Linked DNA regions of Microscilla marina ATCC 23134. The protein of the gene in region 1 interacts with the protein of each later gene in a pairwise test. Links are inferred from orthologs where the notes say so. Each region holds a gene or a part of one and is shown in the gene's direction. Other genes may lie near its edges.

Evidence for each region. Proteins that work in one complex are often made in the same cells at the same time.
Region 2: the proteins of ruvA (region 1) and ruvC interact in binary tests that used the Escherichia coli proteins (3 or more experiments, as listed by UniProt). The link is inferred for Microscilla marina ATCC 23134 from one-to-one orthologs.

Annotation. Positions count from the first base shown.
Region 1 is NZ_AAWS01000003.1:109,365-115,556, forward strand. What follows is about bases 1,443-4,338. They hold ruvA (Holliday junction branch migration protein RuvA), read left to right. Parts: upstream 1,443-2,546; coding sequence 2,547-3,131; downstream 3,132-4,338. Other genes in these bases: M23134_RS03110 (ligand-binding sensor domain-containing protein), read left to right, coding at 1,443-2,461; sov (T9SS outer membrane translocon Sov/SprA), read left to right, coding at 3,574-4,338. In the rest of the region: more of M23134_RS03110, read left to right, coding at 1-1,442; more of sov, read left to right, coding at 4,339-6,192. UniProt on the Escherichia coli protein: The RuvA-RuvB-RuvC complex processes Holliday junction (HJ) DNA during genetic recombination and DNA repair.
Region 2 is NZ_AAWS01000073.1:10,650-16,014, reverse strand. What follows is about bases 870-3,762. They hold ruvC (crossover junction endodeoxyribonuclease RuvC), read left to right. Parts: upstream 870-1,979; coding sequence 1,980-2,546; downstream 2,547-3,762. Other genes in these bases: M23134_RS34670 (C1 family peptidase), read right to left, coding at 2,553-3,620; M23134_RS34680 (glycosyltransferase family 2 protein), read right to left, coding at 870-1,761. Outside these bases: M23134_RS40690 (ABC transporter permease), read right to left, coding at 1-421; more of M23134_RS34680, read right to left, coding at 616-869; M23134_RS34665 (M20/M25/M40 family metallo-hydrolase), read right to left, coding at 3,797-5,203; M23134_RS34660 (hypothetical protein), read right to left, coding at 5,256-5,365.

The DNA of each region.
Region 1 (6,192 bases):
GGTGAATGCGTTGTGTGAAGATGTTCAGGGAAATATTTATGCTGGTTTGGGCAAAGGTCCTCATGCTATGGCGATCATCAACCGTAAAAAACGTCACATTAGTTTGCTAAAACACGACCCAGCCAATGCGACTACCATTGCCAGTAAAATAGTAAGCCGATTGTTGCCCGATGTAAGCGGTAAAGGAATATGGGTGGGTACTATAGGGCAAGGGTTAGATTATTATGATATTGCTTCGGGCGAGTTTACTCATTATGGTTATGAACCATTAGACACCACTGATTTACGTTCGCCCCATATAGGTGCTTTGTATCAAGATAAAGCCCAACCTAATATTTTGTGGGTAGGTACGCTTGGCATGGGTTTGTATCGTTTTGATATTAAAAACAAAGTGTCTAAGGTATACATGAAAACTCTAAGATACAAAGGTTCCAAATTGTCTCATAATACCATCATTGATATTGCCAAAGATTACAAAGGCAACCTTTGGCTGGCTACCCGTGAAGGGCTCAATTGTTTTGACCCTAGAAAAGAAGTATTCACTAGTTATTTTTACTCTTTCAAAAACCCTAAAAGCTTAAGCAACAATTATGTAAGCTCGCTGTGTGTCGATGCACAAGGTGTGCTCTGGGTAGGTACACATCAGGGGCTCAACCGTTTAGACTTACGCGCATTTTACAAAGATGGAAAAGCATCTTTTGATCGTTATACTACCCAAAGTGGCTTGCCCAATGAAGTGATTCATCAAATTATAGAAGACAACCAAAAGCGTTTGTGGGTGAGTACCAACCAAGGTTTGAGTTGTTTGAACCCTGAAACAAACCAGTGGAAAAATTATGACGCCAACAACGGTTTGCAGAGCAACGAGTTTTTGGCCAAGAGTGGTGTCAAAACCCGCGAAGGAGCCATTTTAATGGGGGGAATCAATGGGTTCAACTTGTTTTATCCCGACAAGGTAGTACATAACACTTACAAACCTCAAGTGTTAATTACCGATTTTCAAATATTTAATCAGCCCGTACCAGTCACCAAAGAGGGGATATTGACGCGCCCCATTTGGGCAACCGATACTGTAGAACTATCTTACAAAGACAAGGTGATTTCGTTTGAGTTTGCTGCTTTGAACTATATTTTGCCCGAAAAAAACACTTACCATATCAAACTCGAAAACTTTGATGCTGACTGGCGTAACCTTGGCACCAAGCGTTTTGAGACTTATACCAACCTGGCGCCAGGCACCTATGTGCTTAAGGTAAAAGCTGCCAACAATGATGGAGTGTTGAGCGATAAAGAAACCCGGTTGGTGGTGAAAGTACGCCCACCTTTTTGGCAAACTACTACTTTTTATGTACTGATGGTAGTATTACTCATTGCGCTGGTGTTGGGTATTGTCAGGTGGCGTACACACAACCTGAAAAAACAAAAAAAAGTACTGGAGCACAAGGTAACAGAGCGTACCAAAGAGATAAAAATGCAGGCAGAAGAGTTGCAAACCCAAACTGAAGAAATAAAGGCTCAAGCAGAGGAGTTACGTAAAATTAATGAGCAACTGCTCGAACTCGACGAGTTTAAACAAGGGGTAACCGGAATGATAGTACACGATCTGAAAAACCCTCTCAATACTTTGATGGCTTATGCCAAGTCGCCCGAAATAAAACAGTCGGCAAGGCAGATGCACCACATGGTACTGAATATACTTGATGTGCAAAAAATGGAATCGGCCGAACTGAATCCTCATTGGGATGCAGTGCAACTGTATGAGATGATAGAAGAGGCAATTGAACAGATACAAGTACTCAGCTCACAAAAAAACCTGTATATTCAGCGGTTTCGCGACATAGACTACCAAGTAAGGGTAGATAGAGACCTTACTACAAGGGTGTTGGTAAACTTGCTCACCAATGCCATTAAGCACGCCCCACTTAACTCAAGCATTGTTATAGAAGTCAATCAATCGGCAGATCACCAGATAAAAATAAGTATTACTGATGAAGGCGAAGGAGTGCCCCCTGAGTTGCAGCAAACCATATTTGATAAGTTCTTCAGCTTATCCAACCATCATATATCTAACATTAAGTCTACTGGGTTGGGGCTTGCCTTTTGCAAACTTGCCCTGGAAACCCAACAACAAACTATAGGGGTTACCAATCATCCGTCTAAAGGTGCTCAGTTTTGGTTCACCCTTTCGTTGGTAGATAAAGTAATGCTTACCGACCAATTGTTAACAGAACAAACCCAGCAAAAACTCTTACTATCTGCTACCGACAAACAACTTTTGCAACCTTTTGTGAGTGATCTCCAAGCCATTGAAATATGTGAAATAGGACGGCTAAAAAAACTTGCAGATGGTATTCCGCACGAAGGTAGTTCTGAAATACAACAGTGGAAAGATTTATTGATGGAGGCCACTTTTAGTATGAACCAATACTTGTTTGACGAGTTGGTAGGTATGATAGATTGAATAATTGTGGAGTCGATGTTACAATTTATTCAGAGAGTTTATATCTTGCTTTTTATTATAAATATAGCATTTAATAATACAAGCAATGTTTGCATACATTTCAGGAAAACTCGCCCATAAAGAACCCACCTTTGCCGTGATAGATGTGCACGGAGTAGGCTATCAGATCAACATATCGCTCAATACCTATACAGCCTTGCCTATAAGTGGCGATTGCAAACTACATACTTGGTTGCAAGTGCGTGAAGATGCCCAAAACCTGTACGGATTTACTGAGTTAGCCGAAAAAAAACTGTTTTTATTACTCATTAGTGTGTCGGGCATAGGTGCTAATACTGCCTTGGTCATGCTCTCGTCTATGTCGGTGAGTGAAATACAAACTGCCATTGCGTCTGAAGATGTAAAGGCAATTAAAAGTATCAAAGGCATCGGGCTCAAAACTGCCCAACGTGTAATACTAGAGCTCAAAGACAAAGTTCAAAAAGAAGTAGGCAGTATAGCCGTTACTCCTGCTACCCAGCAGTCTGCCGTGAAAGACGAAGCAGTTATGGCGCTCATTACTTTGGGCTATGCCAAAAACGTGGCGGAGAAAAATGTGGCAAAAATTTTTAAGACAAAAGGCAATGATGTAAAAGTAGAAGATGTGATCAAAGAGGCACTTAAGATGTAGAGAGTAGACACTACAGGCTCTATAGTGAGCCTGACACTTCGTAACTTTAGGCATATCCTAGGAGTGAAACTTTAGCTTCCGAAAAAAATTACCCGAAAAACCCTGTAAATTTCTCCATTTTTATATTGGGCATCCAGTATAAAAGCCGTAGGCTTGCCAAAAGGTCAGGCAATGGTCTGTATATGCAAGAAAAAACTAACTAACAAACATTGGAGTTGCTAGACATTGGGTCGGTAGTTATTGGCTGGTTGCTACAAAAAAACTATCAACTATTGACTGTGGACTTCCATCTATCGATTTTATAAACCGCTAAAAATCAGCGCCCTATAAAATCGGTAAGTTGCTTGTAGAGCAGCGTCAAACTTGAAGCTTGTCGCTAAAAGCTTGAGGCTGTAGAAGCTATCGACTATAAACTATTTATAACATCTAAAAAACAAGCGCCTTGTTGTCGTTGAAATATATTATACCCGTTGGATTATCCGCCTGGTTTATTACCTGGTGGGGACAAGGATTACAGCATACCTCTCACCAATACAAAGTCAAACACCCTGCTGGAAAGTATGCATCTATACCCGACAGTGTGTGGCAGCAAATGAAAGTTGCCTACCAGAGGTCGCGTAGTGATACTGATAGTACTAAAACTAAAAAACCTGAACCTTATAATAGGTTTAAACCACCCGTATTTGTGCCCAAAGACCGCTACGGCGATCCTATTATTAGCAATGGCCACAAGTCAAGGTTGATTTATGGAGCACCCTCTAACCTAAAAACTACGATTAAGCTGTTGCCCGATAGTGCCGGAAACCGTTTTGTAGTAGACGAAAACCTGGGTAAAACCTCTTACCGCCCGCCCACGGTGCTTACCACCGACGAGATAAGCAGAATTCAGGAAGACCGAGAGCGCCAAAAGTACTGGAAAGATGTAGCCTTTGGTGAAAAAAATAGCAGTACACTGGGCAGTAAAAAAAATCAAGTATTGATCCCCCCCATTAAAACCCCACTTGGGTTGATCAAATTTACCACTACTGGTTTTTTGAATCTTGATTTCGGAGTACGTTCGCAAAGGGTTAGAAACCCAACGTTGCCTATACGCCAACAGCGTAATACTAACTTTAATTTTGACCCTCACCTTAACATTAGCCTGACCGGACAGGTGGGTGACCGTTTGAAAATATCATTGACTCAAGACACCAAGTCCAGTTTTCAGTTTCAAAACAACTTCAAGGTAGAATATACCCCACAAGAAGAAGACATTATTCAAAAACTTGACTTTGGTAATGTAAGCTTTCCGCTTAAAAGTACTTTGATTCCAGGCGCCCAAAACCTGTTTGGTCTTACTACAACTCTTCGCTTTGGTAAATTGTTTGTGAGAGGAGTATATTCTAACCAAAGGGCTCAGGCAGATCAGATCGTTTTGCAAGGAGGAGCCCAACGCCGTAACTTTGAAATACGTGCTGATAAATACGAAGAAAATCGCCATTTTTTCCTGTCACATTTTTTCAGAAATCAATACGAAACCTGGTTGAGTGGTTTGCCAGTGATTACCTCTGGGCTAAATATTACCAGGGTAGAGGTATACGTGACCAACCGTACCAACAATACCCAAACTTTGCGAAATATTGTAGGTTTAATTGACCTTGGCGAAAACAGCCGGATTAAAAATACCTCGGTAGTAAACCCTGTGGGTACCAACCTTGCAGCTAATAATGGCGCCAATGATTTGTTTGGTAAAGTAAGCGCTATTACTAATGCCGATGCTGCCACCCAACAGTTGGAAACTACTTTAGGTTTTAAGAGCAACGAAGACTTTGTGTTGTTGCGTGGTTCGCGCAAGCTCAGCGACAATGAGTATACCATACACCCACAGTTGGGCTATGTGAGCTTGAATGCTCCCCTAAAGAACGATGAAATTCTTGCGGTGTCGTTTGAGTATACTTACAACGGACAAAGCTACAAGGTAGGGGAGTTAAGCGAAGACTATCAGGACAGGGGCGACGATGAGGTTATTTACCTTAAAATGTTGCGTCCTTCGTCTATTCAGGTAGATTTGCCTACCTGGGACCTGATGATGAAAAATATTTATTCTTTAGATGCCACCCAAATAGCCCAAGAAAACTTTCAGTTACGCATTATTTATAAAGATGACCTCACAGGTATAGACAACCCAAGTTTGCAGGAAGGGATTCGTACAAAAGATATTCCCTTGTTACAGGTCATGAATCTTGATAACCTGAACCAGCAAAATGACCCGCAAAAAGATGGAAACTTTGACTACGTCAGCGGCATTACCATTGATCCTGAAAAGGGAAAAATAATTTTTCCGGTGTTGGAGCCTTTCGGTAGTAGTAACCTGGTGCGGGGCCCACGTGCCAATGGGTTTAACCCCAATGGTTGGTTTGACCCAGTAACTGAGATAGGCTTGGTAAACAAATATGTGTTTGATGAGTTGTACCGAACTACGCAGGCAGATGCACTACAGGCAGCCAATAAAAACAAGTTTTTCCTTACGGGAGGGTTTGAGGCAAGTTCGTCGAGCGATGTAACTTTACCTGGTATCAACATTGCCGAAGGGTCGGTAAGGGTAACCGCCGGAAACACACCTTTGGCCGAGGGTACCGACTATACCGTAGACTATGCCAGTGGACGGGTAACTATTATCAATGAAGCAATTTTGAATTCAGGCAAGGAGATTAAGATTGATTACGAAAAGGCTGATTTGTTTAATTTTCAAACCCGTCGTTTATTTGGAACCCGACTAGATTACCACATCAACAAAGATTTTATCATTGGGGCAACTGTGCTCAACCTGAGAGAGCGCCCGGTGATTACCCGAACCAATATTGGCGAAGAGCCCATTAACAACACCATTTGGGGGTTTGACATTAACTATAAGTCAGATTCACGCTTTTTGACTCGTTTGGTAGATAAAATTCCACTCATTCAGACTAAAGAAAAATCTACTATAGATTTTAACGCAGAGTTTGCCCAGCTTCGTCCGGGAGCTTCACCTATCAGTGGGCAAAAGTCTTATATAGATGATTTTGAAGGAACCCGTACTGCC
Region 2 (5,365 bases), on another replicon or contig:
CCTCTAATGCTTTTATTTGAGGTGGCAACAACTGATACGAAGTATCAGCAAGGGGTATAATGCGATAATCGCTTTCTTGCCCAAAGAGTAGTTTATAAAAAAAATTGTGCTGTTTTACTGCGCGGTCTTTTCTGATTTTGAGCATGCGGGCTCTAAAACCTGGGGGTTGTTGTTTGATCTGGTCTACCCTGTCGTTGGCGTTGGGTGTGTTGTCTGGCATAATAGAATACCCCAACAACGCAATGACCACTGCTATACAAATTACAATCATTCCAAACACTGCCGGAATATTGGCAAAGAGTCGTTTTTTGACGTAATAGTAAGGTGTCTTTAACTGCTGTTGTTTTTTACCTGATAGTATCAGGTTTTTCAACTTTTTGGTCTTTTTGTTTCTTTTATTTTCTGTATTCTTTTTTGCCATAACAATGCAAACGATTGCCTTTTTTAGTAGTAATATACAATGTAAAATAACTGAGGCAATCTTATCTGGTAATGGTTGAATAGTAAGTTTTGTGTACTACTCGTGGTGCTTTATTCTAAGTAAAACTACAAAAATAGCCTACTCCATCAAACAGGTATTTTGTTTTATTCAAACTCTTTCTTTTTCGCGTTTTGCTAACTCAATTTTCTTCCTTTCCAGTCATAAGCTCCCTTGTGTTGAGCCAATAAGCCAAAAAAAACAACATATAAAGGATAAATGGCTTGAACTATAGGTATCCACCAAATAAACTTTCTTTTTTTGAGATAGTTTAGCACTAAACTTAAAAAGATAAATTCAACTATGCATTTGATGCTTATTTGTGTCAAAAACGCATTTGCAGAATATCCTCCAAAAAGGTACGCCAAAAAAGCGAACAATAAACCAAAATTACAAAGAAAGATAAAAAAAGCGAGCATTTTGACTTTATAATCCTTGTAAAAGCTCCATTTACTCGCCCACCTTTTACGCTGATGAAAAAATTTGTTTAAGGTAGGTACCGGGCGTGTACTGACGATACTTTGGGGGTGTTTGACAAAATAGATACCTTGGGGATACTTTTGGGCAATTTTGTGCATCAAAAATTCATCATCACCTGAGGCCAGGTGTTCGGTACCAGCAAAACCACCTACTGCCTCAAAAGCAGCTTTACTGTATGAAAGGTTTGCTCCATTGCACATATTGGGGTTACCCAGCTGTAGCGAAGCCGCTCCAGAGCCTATCAAACTGGCAAACTCTACTACTTGTACTTGGGCAAACAAATGGTTGGCTGGAGCAAAGGTAACCGCCCCACTGACGAGTTGTGCGGCATATTGTTGATAAAACGTATAGTACACTTGCAACCACCCAGGCAATACTCTACAGTCACCATCGGTAGTAACCACATAGGTACCCTGTGCTGCCTGAATTGCCTTATGAATACCCGCTTTTTTGGGAGACGCTTCTACTTCATTTTGGTGCAAATGCAACAACTGAAGGCGAAAATCTGCTTGCCCAGCATACGCTTCTACCAAGGCCACGGTCTGGTCGGTAGAGTGATCGTTTACTATGATTACCTCAAACAAGTCTTTGGTCAAGGTTTGGGCACTCAAATCCTGCAACAAAGCCAGGATGTTTTCGGCTTCGTTGCGTACCACTATCACCACCGACAACACGCAAGATGTTTCGTGAAAACTCATAGGGTTTGCCTGGATACGAAAAAAAGGAATTTTTATCCAACCAAAAGTCAAATATGCCGCAAAAAAAGCATAAATTGTAAGAATTACAGTAATAATAATCTCCAAGGAATCAATACTTTAGGGGTTGCCAGAGGTGTAAAAATCGAATAAAGTAAAAAGAGATTGCCACACCAAAAGTGTGCTCCAAGGTCATTTAAAATTCAATGTTTTTTATTCGCAAATACAGTTGAGTAGCAAGATACAAGTTTTAGCTAATAAGTACTTGACTTGCTCGGCTAAAATTCAGGCAAAACGTTGGTTTCTTAGTGAGCAAATCAATACTTATGGAAAAAAAAGAAGGCGAAAAAATTATCATAGGCATCGATCCTGGTACTCAATTGATGGGCTACGGATTGATCCTGGTCAAAGGCAAAAAAGTAAGTGTCGTACAATACGGAGTAATTCATTTGGCAAAATACAGCAATCACGCACTAAAACTCAAAAAAATATTTGAAAGGGTAAGCCAGTTGGTAGAGGAGTACCTCCCCGACGAAATGGCACTGGAAGCGCCATTTATGGGCAAAAACGTGCAGGCCGCGCTCAAACTTGGCAGGGCACAGGGGGTGGCCATGTCAGCAGCTTTGGTACGACAAATACCTATAGCCGAGTACGCCCCTCGCAAAGTAAAACAATCGGTCACGGGTAGTGGCAATGCCTCCAAAGAACAAGTAGCAAGAATGTTGGAAAAACAACTGAACTTTACTTTTCACGAAAATGACACATTGGATGCCTCCGATGCCTTAGGTGTGGCGCTCTGCCATTACTTTCAAGGTAAACTTGGTGGTATGAACAAAGCAAAAAGCTGGGGAAGTTTTCTGAAAGACAACCCCAACAGGATTGCCAAGAAATAAGCCAAGCTAAAACTTTAATTTCTTCTTGAGAATTTTAAGCAACGCCTCTTTGTGCAACATCAACGATACTGTTTTGAGTTTGATAAAACCCTCTGACAAATACATATAGCCTCCACACTGGTTGTGGGTGCCCCACGAATTTTTCACAATGTAGTATTTCTCTTTGCCTTTTTGGGCAATGCCTACAATGTGCATCACGTGGTCTACGGTAGTGGCGTGGTTGTCGAAGCTGGCTTGCCGCATTTGCTGGTCAATGTTTTGATTGCCCGGAATAGTTGCCAGCGATGAACGAAACTTGAATGTTTTTTCGGTAACATCGCCGTTCCATACCAATGTATACCCCTGCTCCAGGGCATAGTCAATCGTTTGCATAAACTCGTTGAGTGGCACATTATGGTATAAACCAAACGACCAGTTGTAACGCGACTCAAGACAAAAAGGCTGGTAAAAAGGGTGATGGTTATAAGAAGTGAGGGTTATATAGTCGTTGGTATTTAAACCTACCTGGGTTTTGGCGTAGCTCTGAGGAGTATATCTTTTGCCTTGGTAGGCAAATGTTTGGGGTACATTGCCCAGTTGAGCATCTAATATTGCCGAAAAATCTGCCTGCCAGTTTACCGGAAGTTGACGCCCCTTTTTCTTACTGATACTTACTACAAATTTTTTTGCGGCAGTGTCTAACCTAGCGTGGTTGTGATACTGCTCGCCGTGTATTCTGCCCGAATACACACTTTCGGGTACAATACCAAAATCACGTATAGCATTCATTACATCGTGGGGTTGCCCACCTGCTGTAAAAAATGAGTGCCCCATCATACGTACATACATGGTGGCTTTTTGTTGATAAATCATACGGGCAATATACATTTCAGACAAGTCGAGGGGTCGTTTCCCCTGACGCAACAATTCACTCTCGATAAAAGATACTGCGGCAAAACTCCAGCAGGTACCCGATCTGCTTTGGTTTTTGATAGAGGTAGCATCATTTTTTTTAACAATGGTAAACCCCGGAAGTTGCTGTGCCGAAAGTTGCCCTGCCATACAAAGTATAAGAAAAGTATAGATATATTTCATTGCCGTTTTTTTATGTGAACAAGAAAGTTTATTCATTATAATACTTGCAACGATGCAGCTTCTTACATAGTTTTAGAGTAAAGCAAAACGAGGTTGGGTTATCTCAGAATTCAAGTTTTATACCTGGCAGATTTCAAAAACCTGACAAGCATAGCTAAATATTAGACGAGTATTCTCTATAAACCATACTCTGCCAACAAATAAACCATGGTGGCCATTGCCGCCGCCCCCAATTGTAGCTCACGAGGGTTTACCTTGTCAAAGGTATCAGTTTCGGTGTGGTGGTAGTCAAAATAACGTTGCCCATCAGGGCTTAAACCCATAATCGTTACGCCTTGAGTACGCAATGGTCCTATATCGGCTCCTCCCCCACCTTGGCGCAACTGTACTCCATAAGGGGCAAAAAGTTTTGCCCATTTTTGCACTTTAGCAAACTTCTTAAAATCATTGTTTATTCCAATGGCACGCGGGCTGAAACCGCCTGCATCGGACTCTAGTGCAGCAATGTGTTTTTCTTTATTTTGAGCCGCCAGCTCAGCATATTTGCGCCCACCACGCAACCCGTTTTCTTCATTCATGAACATGACTGCTCTGATTGTTCTTTTGGGCTTGATGCCTGCTGCTTTGATCAAACGTAATACGTCCATAGATTGAACCACCCCAGCCCCATCGTCGTGGGCACCATCACCAGTGTCCCAAGAGTCTAAGTGGCCACCCACTACAATAATTTCGTCAGGGTACTGTGTGCCTTTGAGCTCGCCCACCACATTGTACGACTTTTTCTCTTTGAGCATTTTGCAAGTAGTACGAAAGTAAAACTTAAGCTTGCGATCGTCTTTAAGCAAACTACTCAACAATTCGGCACCTTTGGTACTGATTGCCACCGCTGGTATTTTAGGCACATTTAGCTGGTAACGCAAACTGCCAGTATGAGGGTAGTCATCTATTCGACCAGTCATAGAACGTACTACCATGCCTATAGCTCCCAGTTTGGCAGCTTCTGAGGCTCCAGAGCCTCGCTGATTTACTGCACCTCCATAAGCCCTGAAAGTAGCAATTTTGGTATTGTCAAAAGGACGGTTAAAAAACACGATTTTACCTTGTACCAGACCTTTGCCTAGTTTACGCAGCTCGTCAAAGTTTTTTACCTCTACTACTTCGGCGGCAATGCCTTGCCCACCCGTACCTACAGAGTTGCCCAAAGCACATACACGCACCTCTTGTGAGCCTATTTTTTGTGAATTTACAATTTTACCTATTTCTTTGTCGCCACGTACCCAGTGGGGCACCATTACGTCTTGCAAAAATACCCGGTCAACGCCTAAAGTATCCATGACTTGCCGGGTAAACTCTACCGCCGCTGCTGCCTGAGGCGACCCTGCCAGGCGTCCACCTATTTTGTTGCACAAAAAGTCGAGCCACTCATAGGCCTTGGGTTGAGTAAGCGACAAGTCATACATTTTACGAATGAGTTGCTGGTCTTTTGTAGACTTTTTATTGTTTTGTGCCTGCCCTGGCACCACCCACCACATCAGCAATAGTAGTAGTATTGCTTTTGGATGGTTACAGTAATTGTTTTTCATATATATACTTCAATTACGAGTGAGAAAATTACGAATTGTTAAAAACCAAACACTACCTCACCACCACTGCGTTTTGCAAACGGTACATCAAGTGGTTGGGGTTGGTAGCGTTGAGTTTGAGTATGCCTTTGAGCACTATAGGTTTGTCAGTGTATTTAATTT